Regions from separate parts of the Pseudoalteromonas sp. SIMBA_162 genome, predicted to be linked through region 3. Evidence: predicted binding sites of a transcription regulator. Region 3 holds the regulator's gene; each other region holds the start of a gene.
What was found. Region 3 encodes sigma-54, which starts transcription at its own class of promoters, with help from an activator protein. Its sites were predicted from a motif close to GTTGGCACGNNNNTNGNNT; they were not measured.
Positions count from the first base shown of each region.

Region 1: the regulator sigma-54 is predicted to act here: its motif matches at 2,261-2,279, upstream of fliE (flagellar hook-basal body complex protein FliE).
Region 2: the regulator sigma-54 is predicted to act here: its motif matches at 2,611-2,629, upstream of R0J88_RS14280 (YggN family protein).
Region 4: the regulator sigma-54 is predicted to act here: its motif matches at 2,740-2,758, upstream of R0J88_RS09700 (BON domain-containing protein).

Region 1 is NZ_JAWJBQ010000018.1:90,503-95,432, forward strand. Features, by position in the region: gene fliG (flagellar motor switch protein FliG) at 1-159, opposite strand, end outside; gene fliF (flagellar basal-body MS-ring/collar protein FliF) at 152-1,867, opposite strand; gene fliE (flagellar hook-basal body complex protein FliE) at 1,888-2,220, opposite strand; gene R0J88_RS14055 (sigma-54-dependent transcriptional regulator) at 2,378-3,844, opposite strand; gene R0J88_RS14060 (sensor histidine kinase) at 3,841-4,930, opposite strand, start outside.
Region 2 is NZ_JAWJBQ010000019.1:18,267-23,196, forward strand. Features, by position in the region: gene R0J88_RS14260 (RNA-binding protein) at 1-12, opposite strand, end outside; tRNA gene R0J88_RS14265 (tRNA-Ser) at 320-412, opposite strand; tRNA gene R0J88_RS14270 (tRNA-Ser) at 462-552, opposite strand; gene R0J88_RS14275 (hypothetical protein) at 770-910, opposite strand; gene R0J88_RS14280 (YggN family protein) at 1,776-2,573, opposite strand; gene R0J88_RS14285 (PA3496 family putative envelope integrity protein) at 2,955-3,140, shown strand; gene R0J88_RS14290 (glutathione peroxidase) at 3,256-3,753, opposite strand; gene R0J88_RS14295 (AzlD domain-containing protein) at 3,973-4,272, opposite strand; gene R0J88_RS14300 (AzlC family ABC transporter permease) at 4,269-4,930, opposite strand, start outside.
Region 3 is NZ_JAWJBQ010000006.1:182,882-187,811, forward strand. Features, by position in the region: gene kdsC (3-deoxy-manno-octulosonate-8-phosphatase KdsC) at 1-510, shown strand, start outside; gene lptC (LPS export ABC transporter periplasmic protein LptC) at 507-1,061, shown strand; gene lptA (lipopolysaccharide transport periplasmic protein LptA) at 1,051-1,587, shown strand; gene lptB (LPS export ABC transporter ATP-binding protein) at 1,584-2,309, shown strand; gene R0J88_RS06700 (RNA polymerase factor sigma-54) at 2,379-3,878, shown strand; gene hpf (ribosome hibernation promoting factor) at 3,905-4,192, shown strand; gene ptsN (PTS IIA-like nitrogen regulatory protein PtsN) at 4,197-4,649, shown strand; gene rapZ (RNase adapter RapZ) at 4,669-4,930, shown strand, end outside.
Region 4 is NZ_JAWJBQ010000010.1:125,666-130,595, reverse strand. Features, by position in the region: gene R0J88_RS09715 (alpha-amylase) at 1-434, opposite strand, end outside; gene R0J88_RS09710 (tRNA1(Val) (adenine(37)-N6)-methyltransferase) at 586-1,287, opposite strand; gene srmB (ATP-dependent RNA helicase SrmB) at 1,363-2,589, shown strand; gene R0J88_RS09700 (BON domain-containing protein) at 2,830-3,150, shown strand; gene R0J88_RS09695 (mechanosensitive ion channel family protein) at 3,888-4,844, opposite strand.

The DNA.
Region 1 (4,930 bases), on a different contig from region 3:
GACTTTTTGCACTTGTTTAGGCTCCAAGTGCTTAAGTATTTGCGCTGCATCTTCCTCTGATAAGCTAAGTAATAAAATAGCGGCTTTATCTACACCGTCTAGCTTATCAACATCAAACGCTGCTGGAAGTTGTTTTTGTTCTTGATCTTGATCAGTCATCTTCTGTTAACCACGCTTTCACTACTTGTGATGATAGTTCTGGTTCATTGGCTACAAGGGCACGAATTGCTTTAAGTAAGTCTTCGTCGCCATGTAAATCTGGTAATTGCAGTGTACCATCGCTTGAGAAACCAATTGAAGCAGAATCAAAGTCTTTGTTTAGCATATCCAACGTGCTATCGCCAATGTCTACGCCTGCACTTAACGCATCTTCGTCATACTCTTCAAGTGTATCGTCTGGGTAAATTAAGCGTTTAAGCATCGGTTTAACTACCGCCATTATGAGTACAATAATAACTAATGCACCCAGTACCAAGCGGATTATTTTCATAAACCAATCCTGCTCCCAAAGCGGCACGCTAATATCAAAATCAGTTGCTTCGCGAACAAACGGAACCGTTACCACTTCAAGTGCATCACCACGCTGCATGTCAAAACCAACGCCACCTTGTAATAAACGACGAATATTTGACAGTTCTTCCACTGAGCGCGGTGTCATTGTGGTTTCACCGTTTTCACCTACTTTCGGAATGTAGTCAACGGCCACCGACACACTTATTCTACGTATCACACCTGTTTGCTGACGCTTATGTGAGATAGTTGTATCTAACTCATAGTTACGCGTCGCTTCTTTATGCGTTCTTGATGGTGAAGTTGCACTACCTGCTCCACCTTGTCCTGCTACTTCAGGAATATTAGAGTTTACTGGAGGCTGATTCGTCAGTGCACCAGGTATACCTACCGCTAAACCACCTATATTATTTTCTTCGAATGTTGTTTCGCTTCTTACTGCTGGTAAATCTGGGTTGTAGCGTTTTTGCGTCTCCTCAACAGCACTAAAGTCCATACTTAAATCAACTTGTGCAGTGTAGTTTGCAAGCCCTACAACAGGTATTAAAATACTGTCTATTTTTTCAAGATATTCTTGTTCACGCTTACGCTCTATGTCGTACTCTTTACGTGAACGTGCAGCAAGCGATGTTTGCGAGCCTGAATTTAGTAAGCGACCATTTTGATCCGTTACTGTTACACGAGCCGGCTCTAAACCTTGTACAGCCGATGCAACCATATCAACCACTGAGTCGACCTCTTCGCTATCTAGCGAACGCCCACGCTTTAGCGTAAGCACAACAGTTGCTGAAGGCTTTTTCTCTCTGCGCGCAAATACATTTTCTTTTGGAATGGCAAGCAATACACGTGCACGCGTAATATTATTGAGCTCTTCAATTGTGCGCGCTAACTGTTGTTCTCGGCCATGCTTTAAGCGTTCACGCTCTAAACGCTGACTTACACCAAACCCCATGTCTTGCATAATAATATCTGAACCCGATGTAGGGCCTTGCTCTAGCCCTTCACGAGTCATTAAAAGTTTAATATTTTGATACTCAGTTTCAGGGACGAGCACTACATTTCCATCTACTTGGTATTCAATTTTTTGTGCGTCTAAAAAGTCGAGTGTTTCAATAAGCTCTTCTGTCTGCATTTTACCAAGTGGGCGCATATCTGGCTGACGTGCCCAAATAATAATAAATATAGCAATCGCTAAACAAATGCCTAAAGCAATAACTAAAGTTACTTGGCGCAATAAATCAACGCCATTTAGCGAACTTAAGTAGCCTGATTTCTGTTCTTGTTGATCGTCGCTATCGCTTTGGTCCATTTCACCAGTAGCAAGAGCCAGATCGGTTGATTGATTAGATTGCGCCACAATAATTCTCCACTACCTAGTTAAACAGGCATGTTCATGATTTCTTTGTAAGCTTCGACAAGTTTATTACGAACCTGCACTGTCGCTTCAAATGCAACTGACGACTTTTGAGAAGCAATCATTGCTTCAGCCAAAGACACGCTTCTGTCGCCTGTTTCTACCGCCACTACTTTTTGTTTAGCGTCTTGCTGCAAACCGTGCACAGTATTAATTGCATCCGATAGCATATCGCCAAATTGAGCGGTTGATGAGGCTTGTGTTTTTACTGGCAGTCTTTCGATTTGATTATTACGGCCAGCCTCTAAAGCCATTGATTGCATTTCTTGAAATACAGCGCTGTTTTGAATTTTCATAATTTGTCTCTGACAATGCAGTTAACTCTTAACATGAATAAAGCACAAAGCATGCCAAAAAATTAAATTAACCATTTCAATAGCTTAGGGTAAATTTGGCAAGTCAGAGTTTTGACAGCCCTAAATTCAAAGGGTAAATTTAGGGCTAAAAATGATGTTATGCGGGGAGTGAAATACCTAAATCGCGCATCTGCGCTAGTTTGTAACGTAAAGTCCGAGGGCTTATACCTAACGTTTCAGCGACATCTTTTCGCTTACCTTGGCATCTTGCTAACGTTTCTAAAATAATACGATGCTCTTTATCTTTTAGCTCATCCTTATAGCTTCCCGTATCAACAGCCAATAAGTCTTGTTTTGTTGGCTCGGCTGGAGATGACTGTTCGTCATAATACGCTGAACTCATAGCGCCTTGGTCAATATCTCTATTAGTAGCACTTACTTGCTGCTGACTAGTATTTTGCGCGCTGACAGATGCAGGCTCCATTACAAAATCTGTCGCCGCTATGTTTTCAATGAAAATAGCATGCTCGTTTAGAGTATCCCCAGTCCTAAGTATTAACGCACGTTGTATTACGTTATCAAGCTCACGCACATTACCAGGCCATGAATGAGCAAGTAATTTTTTCTCTGCGGCACTATCAAGATAAGCCATAGGCTCTTTACTTTTGTTTAAGTGGCGCTCAATTAAATGCTTAGCCAATACAAGGATATCTCCAGGTCGCTGACAAAGTGGTCGCCACATCAAAGGAAACACATTAAGCCTGTAATATAAATCTTCTCTAAATTGGTTTTCGGTAACCGCTTCTTTCAAATCGCGGTTACTTGTTGCAAGTATACGTACATCTAACTGGATTGTTTTTCTTCCACCTAAGCGCTCTACTTCGCGCTCTTGCAACACACGAAGTAGTTTAGCTTGCAGCCCTAAATCCATTTCTGTTATTTCGTCGAGCAATATAGTACCGCCTTGCGCTTGCTCAAACTTACCAGGACACGCTTGAATTGCGCCTGTAAACGCGCCTTTTTCATACCCAAATAAGGTTGCTTCAAGCATATTTTCAGGAATTGCTGCACAGTTAATCGCAACAAACGGCGCATCGCATCGGTTCGATTTATCATGAATATACCGTGCAAGCACTTCCTTACCTGAACCACTTGGGCCTAGCACCATAACGCTCGCATCAGAGCGTGCAACTTTACTTGCTAACTCTAAAAGTTGAATACTGCTTGGGTCGGCAACAATGGGGCCGTCGGTCTCTTTTGCTTTTTCAGGTAAGTATCGACTTACCATATTGAGTAAAACTTCAGGTGCAAACGGCTTTGCCATGTAATCAATAGCGCCCAAGCGCATCGCTTCAACAGCATCGTCAATGGTAGCGTACGCCGTCATCATTAAAACAGGCAATTCAGGGTGGTTAAGCTTAATACTGCGTAGTAAATCAAGCCCACTCATAGTGCCCATTTGTACATCACTCACCACCAGCGAAAATTGCTCTTTTTTTAGCAATAACATGGCTTGCTCTGCACAATTAGCCGCAATACATTCAATCCCCGACATTTCGAGTGTGTCAATTAAGGCTTCGCGAAGCCCTGCATCATCTTCGACAACTAAAATAGTGTTACTCATAATGATTCCTCTAATTTAGATGCGGTGCGAATAGGTAAAAGCAAACTAAAGCATGCTCCACCGCCTTTATTATTAGTCACGTCAACACGCCCCTGATGAGCGTTTGCAACCGAACTCACAACAGCAAGCCCTAACCCTGTGCCTTGGCTTTTAGTGGTATAAAAGGGTTCAAATATTTTTTCTGCTTGAGTTAAATCAATACCTGGACCGTTATCGGATACGCTGATACGAACAAAATCTGGATTTTGCTCGTCAGTCGCAGCACTTAATTTTACTTCAGCGCCAGCACCAATGACTTGAATACTGTTATGGATTAAATTTTGAATTGCGCTGGCTATGGCTGATTTATTACCTGTTATTTGAATATCTGGCTCTGGGAGGTTAACAGCTAAATGACTGTCATTTAGTGTCACCATAGCATCAGCACCCGCTTTTACCTCACTGAGTAACTGCTGCATAGACACTTGCTCAACAACTTGTTGGTCGCCACTTTTGGCAAAAAGTAGCATATCGTTTACTTGAGTTTCTAAATCTTTTAAGCGTGACATTAACTTGCTTTGAAAATTATCGCGAGATGCCTCGGGTAAACGCTTAGAGCCCAAATTAGCAGCATAAAGCATGGCCGCTGAAAGTGGGGTTCGAACCTGATGTGCAAGCGACGCCACCATTTTACCCAAAGCACTTAGGCGCTGCATATGAGCAACTCGCTTTTGTAAACGGCGTGTTTCACTCAAATCGGTCATTAAAATTAGCTGGCCCGGCTCGGGCGCTAACGCTGTTATATCAAGCTTAATTAAACGGCCATCTTTAAGCGATACTTCGTGACCATCGTCTTGATGCGGTCTAAAAGAGCGTTGAATAACGCTAAACCACTTTTCACCTTCTAAAGGTTCGCCTAACATATCAATGGCTATTTGGTTGGCCTTTGCAATCATTCCTTTACCATCAAGCACAACCACACCTGCGGGCATGGTATCAACTAAATGTGAAAGCCAACTTGCTTGCTGACGCAGATCGCTTAACTCACCTATGTACTCCTCTTGAAGTAAACATGGGTTATACTGATTTGCAGAAATAAACTGTGGT
Region 2 (4,930 bases), on a different contig from region 3:
GAACCTGTTCATAGCAAACCTAAAGTGGCTATCGTTTTAGTAATAATGCACTAAGTGATAGCGGGTTACAATTTGTTTAATTTTTATAAATTTTAGGCACAAAAAAAACCACAATTAAGTGGTTTATATAGTATGTGGTGGAGAGGGAGGGATAGACTTGCTTACATCCATGTAATCAATCGCTGTGCGACGCTTGCAGCGGCCCAAAATGTTCCAGACATTTTGTCGAACCCTGTCGAGGGTCTCACCCTCCAATTTAGTATTAGTGTTAAAATTTAGGCACAAAAAAACCACAATTAAGTGGTTTATATATAGTATATGGTGGAGAGGGAGGGATTCGAACCCTCGATAGAGCTACAAACTCTATACTCCCTTAGCAGGGGAGCTCCTTCGGCCACTCGGACACCTCTCCAACGCATAACCGGTTGTATTGATGATATAAAAAACCACCAATTAAAATATGGTGGAGAGATAGGGATTTGAACCCTAGATAGGCTACAAACCTATGCCGGTTTTCAAGACCGGTGCATTCGACCACTCTGCCATCTCTCCGTGACGCAGAATAATACTTAGGTGATGGGGGTGTGTAAATAGCAAAATGTCTGTTTGCCTAAAAAATAGACGTAAATACGTGTTTTTTTACAAATTAGGGGAAATTAAGGCAATTATTAATAAAATAAAGAGGTTGCAGCAAACTGTGGGAGCTAAAAAAGAGACTTTTTAGTGGTTGGGTGTTTGCTGCACCGAATAAATAACCATGGTTGGGTGATTATTTATATTGCGCTGCGCCGCCAAGTGCTAATTTTTTTCCAAGCGTATTAAGTCTAGCTAGCATTTTTGCTTTTCGGTTGGTTGGTTTAACTGCAATTTGTGTGTTTGCTGTTTGGTTTAATGTATTTATAGGGTTCATCACTTGGCTCCGGTTTAGGTCTGTTGAAAACATGCGCATTTTGCATGCAAAGTGTACAAAAATAAAACGATAAAAATTACCTGTGAGGCATTAGTTATTTTTATCTGAAGTGCTAATTGTTAATCAAATGTTTAATTGTGTTTTTTCTGTTTTTTAATTTTTATTTTACTCGGTTATTTTTTAGTTTGTTGTTTTAAATGTATTTTTACTAGTTTTGTTTTTTATTTATGCATATTCGATTGTTTTAAATGGGTAATTATTCAGATTATTTTATTTAGGTTTTTAATCATTGTGTTTGTAGTGTTTTTTATTGCAGCTAGTAGTTATGTTTATCGCAATAAAAATCGTCAATAATTTGATATTTAAAATAGTAATTGACTTAAAAATACGATTTTTTAATAGAGTGCTTCTCTAATAAATAAAAAGCGCCTGCTATGAGGCAGGCGCTTTAGTGTTAGTTACGTTTAAACGTGTCTAACTGGGGATGGAGCCTCTCAGCTTTTTGCTAAGGGCATAAATTTTGAAGCAAATTGCTTGCTGAATATTTTAGTCTTGCTTAGCCACTAAAAATTGGATGATTAAATCTTTAGTGTTATCAAAAACAGGGGGGCATATGAGTTAAATTTATGTCCATAAAACGCTGCTTTCATCTTTATTATTTATAACGATAAATAACGAACGCAGTCTATGTTTGTATAAAGCCATAAAGTTGTTTACTTAGGCAAGTAATAACTAGACCAATGACCCTTATTCTGAGCCGAACAACATAAACGAGAAAAAAGAGACAGAACAGATACAAAAAAGCAGCATTCAATGAAATAAAATGCTGCTGAAGGGATGTTAAATATAGTGAGTTAATTGCGGGTTATTTAACGTGTTTAAAGGTAAATAATTGATAACCTTCTAGCTCAGGAACTAACGTTACTAGCTGCTCTTCTTGTTTTGCAATTTCAGCAAAATTACCGCATAACGAATTAGCTCGTTGCTCTAAGTTGTTCGCGTGTAACTCTACTTTCTCTTCAATTTGTGCGCCCATATTTTCCATGCGTTCTTCGAATGCATCCATATCGCCGCCAGAACCTAATAACTCCGATCCAAGCGCGACCAGGATACTACCCATAGATTGCATGACTGCTGATTCAACGGCTGTTTCTATTTGTTTTTCAAACTGATGCTCAAAGTTTTCACCAAATTGGTTAAAACTTTGCTGGCCCATAACAAAGGTGCCTTCTTGATAAAACGTGTTTTCTACTTCTACGCGTATATCGTCCATTAACGATGACATATCGTCTAAGCCATTAATGTTAAAAGCATTACCGACTTCTTCTAAAGCAACACCGGCGATTTTTACGCCGTCTAATGCAATATTAGCGACTTCGGGTAGCTGTATACGTAAGCTATCAGAGTATTGAGTAAGAGCTTGGCGTTGTAAGTTATTAAGCGCTACAAACTCACCGTTTACCATTAAATCGCCATTGCTGTTGAATTGCATAGCTTGGTTTTTTGCTGTAAAAATTTCTAGTTCGTTTGGCTTGATGCGAACATCATTTTTAAACTCTACGTCGCATTGATCGTTGCTAAATGAAATTGTTGAATCATTATCGTTGTGTGCCATAGCAACAGGTGTACAGATTAATGCGCTAACTAATAGTAATTTTTTCATGTGATGACTCTATTTTTTGTTGATAACAAATAACTAATAACAAGTTTGGTGCCACTATTTTTTTATCAACAAAAGCAATGGCTTGTGTTTTTTGCTGGGTTTAAAGGTCTGTTTGGTTTTTATTATTAGACTATATTTTGGTGAAATTAACCAATGAATATAAATTTATAAAAAAAATTTATCGATACGATAAAAAACTCTCACTTTCCACAATTGCAATTTAGCGCTATTTATTCACATTAATGACATGAAGGCTATTTACTATGGCTTTGTGGCTTTACTTTGATGCTAATTTGTACAGCATATTGGTGTTAAATTTTTTAATTTACCAATTACATTAATTAAAGCGTAATTGGTCTCAAACACTTTATGGAGTGGGTTGTGGGTAAGACATTTAGTTACGATGCGCTAGATGATGATTTTGTTGAAGACGAATACGAAATGGTCGGTCGAAATCAACACGATAAAAACAAGCAAAAGGTTAAGAAAAAGTTGGAAGACTACCTTGAGCAAAAACGCTTGCGCAAAAATCTAGGCGAAGATGACTTAAGCGATTACATTGATTAAATTGCACTAGTATAAATACAATACCAATTAATAACGGCAGCTAAGTGCACAGATAAGTACGCTTAAGCAGTTGTTACATTGGCAATAAAGAGGCTAATAGCCTCTTTATTACTTTTTACTGCGTGCTTTTAGCCTTACTTAATGCTTTTTGTATAGTGAGCTCTATCTTTTCTGGCTTAGTAAAAGGGGCATAGCGCTTAATTGGCGTGCCATCGGCTGCAATTAAAAACTTAGTGAAATTCCATTTTATTTTTCGAGTTAAAAGCCCCGGTAATGCTGATTTTAAAAATCGAAATACAGGGTGTGCATTTTTACCATTCACATCAACTTTGTCTGTTATTAAAAAGCTGACTCCATAATTTATTAAGCACCCTTGCTCTATTTGCGACGCATCTCCAGGTTCTTGTTGGCCAAATTGATTGCACGGAAAGCCTATAATCACAAGTCCTTGACTGGCGTACTTTTCATGAAGCGCTTGTAAAGATGCGTACTGGTAAGTAAATCCGCATTTACTTGCAGTATTAACAATGAGTACAACTTTTCCCTCAAAGTCATCAAAGTTAATAGGTTGGCCTTGTAGACTTGTTGCGCTTAATTGATGAAACTTTTGCATGGTGGCTTCTTATTATTGTTGTTAGGCATATTTTAACGCGGTAAAGGTTTTACATAAAGTATAAAGTTTATTCGTGGAGCGAGGTGTGTGACCTAACGGCCTTGGTATAGTTTGAGCTAAATTTTGCGTATTGATTATACCTAATTCCACATCCTTGTCGGTGAAAAATAATAAACAATCCTCTGGCTGCTAAAACTTAACTTTAGAGGGTAATAAGCCCTAATTTAAAATTAGAAACAAACCCATACCGGCAAGTGTTGTGTAATAAATGTTGTGTGTTTTATAAGCTACAATAATGGCTACAATAGCGGCGCTTAAGTAAGGGTTTTGCCAATGTAGGTTTATGCCTTCTTCACCCAAAAATACAATAGGAACCCAAATAGCGGTAAGCACGGCAGGTGCACTAAAGCTTAAAAATTGCTGCATTTTAGGGCCTACTTTAAACGGCAGTGCACGGTGTAAAAATAAATAACGCGTAAAAAACGTAATGCAGGCCATGAGTAAAATAGTGGTCATCATGTTTTAGTGTCCTTTTTCGCTGTTAGCCTTGCCGTTGAATAACCTGCACTCATTGCTAATAATGCGGAGCACACTAGCCATAATTCAAACCCTGTGCTTTTTAACCACGTAGCAGTAATACCTGCCACAGTAACAGTCACTAAAGAGGCGGTATTTTTAATACCTGGAATAACTAAGGCGATAAAAGTAGCTGCAATTGCAAAGTCGAGCCCTAAGTTAGTTAAATCAGGAAGCATAGATCCTGCAACAATGCCTATTAATGTCCATATATTCCATGCGATGTAAAAACTAAAGCCTGCACTAAGCGCATAAACTAAACGCACTTTTGTGCGATAAGCTTTGCGGTGATGAGAAAACGCAAATAATTCATCGGTTAATACAAAGCTAACAGGTAGGCGCCATCGCATTGGTTGATCTATGACTTTATGCCTAACAGCAAGTCCATATAAAAAATGCCGAGAGCTAATTATAAACGTGGTGAATAATATGGTAAGTAAGGGGGTGTTACCCGCCATAAGTTCAATAGCGACAAGTTGAGCTGAACCTGCAAAGACCAGTAACGACATGGCTTGTGTTTCAAGAGCTGTAAACCCATTTTGAATAGCTAAAGAGCCGCAGAGTATTCCCCATGGAATAACGGCTAAGCAAAGCGGAAGCA
Region 3 (4,930 bases):
AAAGCACGTGCAAAAAAAGTAAAGCTACTTATTTGTGATATTGATGGTGTGTTTTCTGATGGTCGCATTTATTTGGGTAACCAAGGCGAAGAGCTCAAAGCATTTAATACAAAAGATGGCTTTGGCATTAAAGCGCTAATTAATAGCGGCTTTGAAGTTGCGGTAATTACAGGACGCCACTCAAAAATAGTACAACAGCGTATGACAAGCCTAACAGTACAACATATATATCAAGGCCAAGAAAATAAGCTACTCGCTTACGAAGAACTAAAAACAAAGCTCAATTTAAATGATGAGCAAATTGCCTACATTGGCGATGATGGCCCAGACATGCCAGTAATGGAGTTAGTAGGGTTTGCTGTTGCAGTAAATGACGCCCATCCGCTAATAAAACGTTTAGCGCATTATACAACAAAAATGCTAGGTGGCTTTGGTGCAGTGAGAGAACTTACCGACCTACTAATGCTTGAAAATAACAAACCTTTGACCACAAAAGGGACTAGTTCATGAATGCAGCGCGCATAATATTAAGCGTTTTATTCATCAGCTGTATGGTTTGGCTTTGGTACCCTTATTTCACACAAGTAAATTTACCACAACAAACCGAAGCAGACATAATTGCAAAGCCCGATTACACAGCCATAGAGCTAAAACAAACAGCGTATGACGAAAATGGGAAAATCAGCCATAAAGTAACGGCAGCGCGAATGGAGCTATATCAAGAATTAGGGTTTACCTTTTTTGATAAACCTATTTTTACGCTATACAACGACAAACAAACATGGCGAATTAACGCTAATGAAGCAACATTATACGAAGGCAGACAATTAATATTAGAAGGTAACGTTGTTGCTAGTAATTTAACTGATAACGCAATGATAGATAAAATTAATGCTGATAACATTCAGGTAGATATAAAATTACTAACGATGCAATCAGAGCAGCCTGTCATTGTTACAGGGCCCAATTTAAAAATCACCGGTAAAGGCTTAGAAGCCGATTTAAAAACCGAAGTGATAAAATTAATTAACCATACGCGAACTATTTATTATGACCAATAAACTATCAACACTCTTTATTATTCCAACATTTTTACTTGCATTAGGTACTAATGCCGCTGAACCAACAGCGCCAATTTCTGCAAATCAAATTTCGATTAGTGCGGATAAACAAGAGGGTCAACTAAAAGAAAACGTAGGTATCTTCGAAAAAAATGTTGAAATTATTCATGGCGACAGAAAAATTACCGCAGACCGCCTTGAGGTTCACAAGCGCGATGAGCTAGGCGACAACAAGCAATTGTTAATTGCCACAGGTACGCCTGCATATTTTGAAGAAAAACAAGCCGACGGCACAATAATGAGCGCCAGCGCTAATGAAGTTAGGTACGATGTTTCAACGCGTTTTTTAACATTAATTGGAGATGCAGAGATATCTCAAGCTGGGCAAAAAATGAATGCAAAAAGCATTACCTACGATATAGAACAGCAGCTTATTAGCGCCGAAAAAGATGAAAGTTCAACAGACCGTGTACACACTATCTTAGTGCCTGTGGAGCCTAAAAAAAATGACAAAGGCCAACCATGAGTACATTAAAAGCAGAGCTACTAGCCAAAAGCTACAAAGGCCGTGAAGTTGTAAAAAATGTGGGCTTAGAAGTTAAAGCTGGAAGTATTGTAGGCTTGCTTGGGCCAAACGGCGCAGGTAAAACAACAACCTTTTACATGATTGTAGGCTTAGTCCCTAGCGACAAAGGCAAAATATCTATCGATGATAACGATATTACGCTTTTACCTATGCACAGTCGTGCTAGATTAGGCATTGGCTACTTACCACAAGAGTCGTCTATATTTAGAAAATTAACAGTGTATCAAAACTTAATGGCTATTTTAGAAACTCGAAAGGAGCTCACTAAGCAAGCCAGAGAAGATACATTAAATAATCTATTGGATGAATTTAGCATTCAACACATTCGCGATAGCAAAGGTATGGCATTATCGGGCGGAGAACGTCGCCGAGTAGAGATTGCACGTGCTTTAGCCGCAGATCCAAAGTTTATTTTGCTAGACGAACCATTTGCCGGTGTTGACCCTATCTCAGTATTAGATATTAAAAAAATTATTGAACACCTGAAAAACCGTGGGATTGGCGTATTAATAACAGACCACAATGTAAGAGAAACCCTTGATGTTTGCGAAAAAGCCTACATTGTTTCTCATGGGGAACTGATTGCTTCTGGTACCCCTGAACACGTATTAAATGATAAAACTGTACGCGATGTATATTTAGGCGAGCAATTTAGGCTGTAACATTTACGCCTTATTTATAAGCATCTGCTAGTATTAATTATAACAACTTAAAAGGATTGTTAGAGATACATGAGGCAATCACTACAGCTGCGCATGGGCCAGCAACTTACAATGACACCTCAGTTGCAACAAGCTATTCGCTTGCTGCAATTAAGTACATTGGATCTTCAGCAAGAAATACAAGAAGCGCTCGACAGCAACCCATTACTTGAGGTTGAGGAGCAAGACTATGCCGATGATCTTGCGGGCAAAAATGAGCAAAAAGCAGATAATGATGAAGTTACAGTAACCGTATCTGCAGATGAAGCCCCTAGCGAGTATGAACAAGACAGTGGTGAAGCGCTTGCTAAAGATACCGTAAGTGACGACATGGCAATGGATGTTAGCTGGGATGAGTATATGAGTGCAGCCCCTGCATCATCTTCAGGCCCAATGCCTGAAGATGAGTCTATATATCAGGGCGCATCAACTGAAACGCTTCACGAATACTTAATGTGGCAATTACAATTAACGCCATTTAGCCCTACAGATGAAGCCATCGCTATTGCTATTGTAGAAGCGGTGGATGATTCAGGCATACTGACACTCAGCTGCGAAGAGATTTTAGAGAGCTTTAATCAAGATAACGACGATGACGTTGAGGTTGAACTTGACGAAATAGAAGCGGTTTTAAAGCGCATTCAGCTATTTGACCCAGTGGGTATTGCGGCACGTAGCTTACAAGAGTGCTTGTGTATTCAGTTAAATCAATTTGATAAAGGCACGCCTTTTATTGATGAAACAAAAATGATTTTAACAGAGCACATTGATTTGTTAGCTGCTCGTGACTACCGTACATTAATGAAAAAAACGAAGCTCAAAGAAGATGAGCTTAAAGAAATAATGACACTTATTCATACTCTCAACCCTAAGCCTGCAGACACAATAGTACGAGAAGAGTCTGAGTATGTAATACCTGATGTGTCAGTTAAAAAAATTAAAGGCCGCTGGATTGTAGAGTTAAACCCAGACAGCATGCCAAAAATTCGTGTAAACAGCCAATATGCAGCGATGTCGCGTACAGTTAAATCAAGCGGCGACAGTCAATTTATTCGCTCACATTTACAAGAAGCTAAATGGTTTATAAAAAGCTTAGAAAGTAGAAATGATACACTTTTAAAAGTAACTAACTGTATTGTTAAACAACAACAGGGCTTTTTTGAACACGGCCCAGAAGCCATGAAACCGATGGTTTTAAATGATGTTGCCGAAATGGTAGAAATGCACGAATCAACAATTTCGCGCGTAACTACGCAAAAGTATATGCACACACCGCGTGGAATATTTGAGCTTAAATACTTTTTCTCAAGCCACGTAAGTACCGAAAATGGTGGAGAATGTTCATCTACGGCAATACGTGCACTTATTAAAAAATTAATCGCAGCAGAAAACTCAGCAAAACCATTGAGTGATAGCAAAATTGCGGATATATTGGCTGAGCAAGGAATTAAAGTAGCGAGACGTACAATCGCAAAATATCGCGAATCTCTGGCTATTCCACCGTCAAATCAGCGAAAGAGCCTGATTTAAGACGCTAAACAAAGAGGGTAATGCTTATGCAACTAAATTTAACTGGTCGTCATGTAGAACTAACTGATTCATTAAGAGACTATATAAATACCAAATTTGCGAAGCTAGAAAGGCACTCTGATCATATTAATAATGTTCATGTCATTCTTGATATAGAAAAATTAAATCAAAAAGCAGAAGCAACTATTCATGTAAGTGGTGCTGAATTATTCGCATCCACTGAACATCAAGATATGTATGCAGCTATTGATTCATTGATTGACAAGCTTGACCGTCAAGTAATTAAACACAAAGAGAAGCTTGCTCGACACTAATATGATGAAATTAAGTTCACTTATATGCCAGGACTGCAGTAAAGCTGCGGTCCTTTTTAATAGTAAAAAAAGAATTTTAGAGTTTATTAGCGAGCTGGCTCACGATAAATTACCGTATTTATCTCAACAGGATATTTTGGGCGCTTTATTAACCCGCGAAAAGCTAGGCAGCACAGGGATAGGAAGAGGTATTGCTATTCCACATGGCCGAATGAGCGGCGCACAAGAACCTTTAGCATTGGTGTTAGTAAGTGAAACACCGATTAATTTTGATGCTATAGACAACCGCCCTGTTGATATTTTTGTTGCACTCATCGTACCTGAAGGCGATAACCAACAGCATTTAAAGACGCTAGCAACGATAGCTGATAAACTAAAAAATAAAGAATTTTGTAAGCAGCTTCGCTGTGCTAAATCGGATGCTGAGTTGTATCAAATTATTGTTGACCAATCGTAACAAATTTAAAGGGTGATTAATGGAGTTGATTATCATAAGTGGCCGTTCTGGTTCTGGTAAGTCGGTTGCTTTACGCGTTGTTGAAGATCTAGGTTATTATTGCGTAGATAACATTCCAGTAAATTTATTACCTTCTTTGGTAAGAAGCGTTTCTGATAACTACGATAAAATTGCCGTTAGTATAGATGTGCGAAATTTACCAAAAGAGCAAGATGAGTTTAATCACATCATCGAATACTTACCGGGTTTTACAAAACCAACGCTGTTCTACTTAGACAGTG
Region 4 (4,930 bases), on a different contig from region 3:
CTACAGCTTTCATGAAAGTCTTGTGGGCTATAAATTGGGTATTGTTTATTACCAAACGTGCTACCCGCAACGCCATTACCACTGCCAGCCGCCATGTGATTAATTAAGGTATCTACATAAATATCGACCCCTGCACTTTTACAACGGTTAACCATATCTACAAACTGCGTTCGATTACCGCCTCGGCTTTGCAGTTGGTAGCTCACAGGTTGATAGCGAGTCCACCATTGGTTGCCTGTAATATGCTCGTTAGGCGGAGACACTTGTACAGCAGCATACCCTTTTGGCCCTAAAAACTGCTCGCATTCTTGTGCAACATCGGGCCAACTCCATTCAAATAAATGAACAAACGTAGTGGGTGCAGCAGCTGCAAGATTAGGCAAAAGCAAACCTAGGCTTAAACCGGCGGTGGTGACCATTTTATTCAGCTTCATAGTGTGTGTTTCCAAATGTTGGCGGGCTAAACAACATGCCCAGCGTTATTTACAAGTGGTTAACACTAGTCTTGAGATTGATTAAATAACAACTGAATACGTATGCATTATGGGTAAACTATCCTTTATTATTAGATAATACCCCTCACAATTACACCATCTTTAAATAAAATGCCTTACACAAAGTAATGTAATCAGTAGTGTAATTATTGTTTAACTCTCTAATGCATAGCGTTGAATTGTCGGTTTGTGATTCTAGATAACTAAACGTCATTAAACCGCGGCTTATGGGTTTGCTAGGTGTCGCTTTTACTTGGCAATGTGTATTTAAATAAAGCCCTTTTTGAGTAGCAAGCTCAATAAATACTAAAGCCTCAGTGTTTGGCAGTATTAAACTAAACCGTGACTGTGAATGGCTAAGCCGCTTAAACGCGTTAATTAGCTCCTCAAAGCTCAAACCATCGGTGTGACGCGCAGTGTTTCGGGCGGCATTATTGCCTTTTAAACTGTGATTAAAGTAAGGCGGATTAGAAATGATGACATCAAAGGGAGCGTCACTATTAAAGCTTTGAATAGTTTGATGCTTAATAGCTATATTGGGCCACGGACTATTTGCTACGTTTTGTACTGCTTGATTGTGTGCGTTTTCATCTATTTCAACCGCAGTAATACTCAATGCTGGCCTGCGCTGTTTACACATTAACGCCAATAACCCCGTGCCTGTACCAATGTCTAGTAACGAGTTTGCACCAGCTAAGTTTGCCCACGCACCAAGCAAAATGCCGTCGGTTGAAACCTTCATTGCGCAGAGGTCGTGTTCAACCTTAAATTGTTTAAATGCAAAACCAGACATTTTTTCACCTTTTCATTCACCAAGCGCAGCATAGCGCGTATAATCAAGGTAATTGTCCACTATTTTAGACACTCTATGCAATTTTCTGAATTTGATCTTGATACCAAATTACTCGATGCCATTGATAAAATGGGCTACGAGAAGCCAACCAGTATTCAACAACAAGCTATTCCTGAAGCTCTTCAGGGACGTGATATTTTAGCGTCTGCGCCAACTGGCACAGGTAAAACAGCGGCATTTTTAATTCCTGCGATTCAATACTTATTGGATTTTCCGCGCCGTGAACCTGGTTTTGCCCGAGTATTAATAATGACGCCAACACGTGAGCTGGCTTATCAAATTCATGAGCAATGTGAGTTACTCGCCAAACGTACGCACCTAAAAATAGGTGTCGTGACCGGCGGTATTAACTACGGAACGCATAAAGAAATTTTTGAAAAAAATAACGACATATTAATTGCTACACCAGGGCGATTAATGGAATACCTTGAAACTGAAAACTTTCATGCTGAACACGTCGAAATGCTTATTATTGATGAAGCCGACCGCATGCTAGACATGGGCTTCAAAAAAGAAATGAGCCGTATTTGTGACGAAGCTAAAAACCGCCGTCAGTGCTTTTTATTCTCAGCAACCCTTGAGGGTGACAGCGTAGAGCGATTTGCAGAAACCACATTAAACGATCCGGCTTTGTTAGAAGCTGAGTCGTCTCGTAAAGAAAAAGCTAAAATTCACCAGTGGGTTCATCTTGCTGATGATTACCACCATAAACTCGAGCTTTTAGTCAACACCCTCAACGGCCCAGACGTGAGTAAAGCCATTGTATTTGTTAAAACCCGTGAACGTTTAGAAACTCTCATTGGTGAATTAACTAATAACGGTGTAAAAGCCGCTTGGCTGCGAGGTGAAATGCCACAAGACAAGCGCATGAAAGCAATGGAAAACTTTCATAGTGGCCGCACTAAAATATTAATTGCAACAGATGTAGCTGCTCGCGGTATTGACGTATCTGACATTAGCCACGTTATTAACTTTGATATGCCACGTACCGCCGACGTATATGTTCACCGTATTGGCCGTACTGGTCGCGCAGGTAAAAAAGGCATCGCTATTTCATTAGTTGAAGCGCATGATATTGGTATTTTGTACAAAGTAGAACGCTACATTGAACAAAAGCTTAAACGCCGTGTAATTAAAGGCATAGAGCCTCAGCATAAAGAGGCTAAGCCACCGGTTAAAAAGCGCAAAGATCCGGTAAAAATGAAAGCAAAGAAAAAAGCGAAAGTTAAAAAGAAAAAGTAACTTAGCATATTTACCAAAGCCGGCGTATGCCGGCTTTTTAATGCGTGTAACATATGTAACCGGTGCATGTAACACCTACCCATTTAAATGTAATTATTGCCCACCTGAATTCCCACTTAATAAAATAACCTTATATTTCAATAAATTAAAACTGGCACTGAACTTGTAATATTAAACACAGAATAGCCAGAATATTTAATGGTTTGGCTAAATTTTTAATTGATATAAAAGGATTGAGTTATGAACCGCTTAAAGTTAACTATCGCGTTAGTTTCGTTTTGTTGTTTATTTTTGTTAGCCTGCGCTACCAAAGTGAGTGCAGCAACACACCTAGCCGTAGTCAGCAGCGTAGCAACTCAACCTAACCTTCAGCAAACCATTACAAGCACGCTTCGTACTAACCCCAACTTTGCATTAAGCAATATTCGCGTACAGGTTAAAGATGGCGAGGTAGTATTACATGGTCAAGCGCAAACCGGTTTTGAACGTGCGCTTGCTCAAAAGTTTTTAGAAAATATGGATGGTGTTAAAATCATCCGTAACAAAATTAGTGTTATTTAAATCGCATTTTTATTAACTCAATTGATCCTAGGCGCAGCATGTTACTCCAACACATGCTGCGCCTTTTTTGTGCCAGTATTTACTTGCAACTCACATTAACTACAATAAAAAACTCGCTTTAATTACCTCTCACTTACCGCCTAATATTTGCCAAAATAATCCGCTCTTTAAATAATAAATTTATATTAAGCCTAGGCCTATTTAACTGATATTATTAAAGCGTGTTCTATCAAGGAGCAACATAATTACGGTGTGCGATTTGTGACCCAGTAAGCTAAGTACCTACTCCTGCATTATTTTAATGACTTCGCCTATGTAGGTATAACTTAAAGTCGTATACAGCTTATACGCCCTACTTGCTCCTTATTAACTATTATTTAGGCTACAAGGAGAAGCAACCTATAAGGGGGACCACAAAAGTTACTGCATGTTTTATATTTATGCTGCGTTATCGTCGGTTTCGAGAAGTAACTACACAATAGGCTTAGCCTTATCGATATATCACATAGCCCGCTTTCAATTTCACCCCAAAAGGTAAATAGGCCTTAATCAATAATCAATTAACGTTGCTCTCACCTTCTCAAACACTTAAATAGCCATAAAAAAATGCAGCTTTATAAAGCTGCATTTAGTCGTTGTGAACCATAAGTCATTTTTATTTAAGCCCACAACGCGTATTTAAATGTAAAATTGCGTTGCGAGTGAGTAAATAATTCCCACTGGTATTAATAGCTCATTTATTCGTTTTGGCTTGAATCTGCTCCACCAGCGTTGCCTTTATTTGATGATTGCTGGTTAATTTTATCGCTGATCATGGCATCGAGTTTTTCACCGCCTTTAATACCAAAATCGAGCGTGCGAATAGGGAATGGAATACTAATATCAGCTTCATCCAACGCTTGTTTAACAGCAACTACGCCTTTATGACGCACTGTCATAAAGTCTGGTTCACCTGGGTATTTAATCCAAAACCACACCAATAAATTAATGCTACTGTCGCCAAAGCCTTCAGCATAAACATCGGTTTCGTTTTTACGAATGACAAAGTCCAAATTGTTAATCTTATCTACAATAACTTCTTTCGCTTTTTCAATGTCGTCACCATACGAAATGCCTACCGGTACTTCTATGCGTCTAACTCCGAGTGTGGTGTAATTTTTTAACACATTTCTGAATAATACCTTGTTTGGTACTAAAATTAACTGCCCGTAAAAGCTCTCTATTAGCGTGTTACGCAAGTTTATTGAGTGCACTGAACCAAACACGTCGTCGGTTTCGATTACGTCTCCTGTTTTAAAGGGTTTGCGTATACCCATTGCTATGCCCGCAATCAAGTTTTCGGTCATATCTTGAAACGCAAAACCTATGGCTAAACCAACAATACCCGCACCGGCTAATAAAGAGGTAACCGTACCTTTTAACCCCACAAAATCCAGCGCTATAAATACCCCAACACACAGTACAATAACCTTAAATATAGAGGCCATTAAATCGGCTATTTGTTGTGAGTCGAGTGAACGGCGCAATATGTTTTTCATTAGGTTGCCAGCAAAGCGCGCTAGCATTGAAAATATAATGGCAATAATAACCGCCACTATAAAATTAGGGATGTGACTTATAACAACATCAAACCAACCGCCGAGTTTTTCTTCGATAAGTTTTTCGGCTTCTGTTATCGAGGGTATGCTGATCATTTTTTGCACCTATGAGTAAATAATAATGTGAATACTTAACTCATGTTTGCAAGTTTAGCGCCAGCATATAAAAAGCCATGCAATGC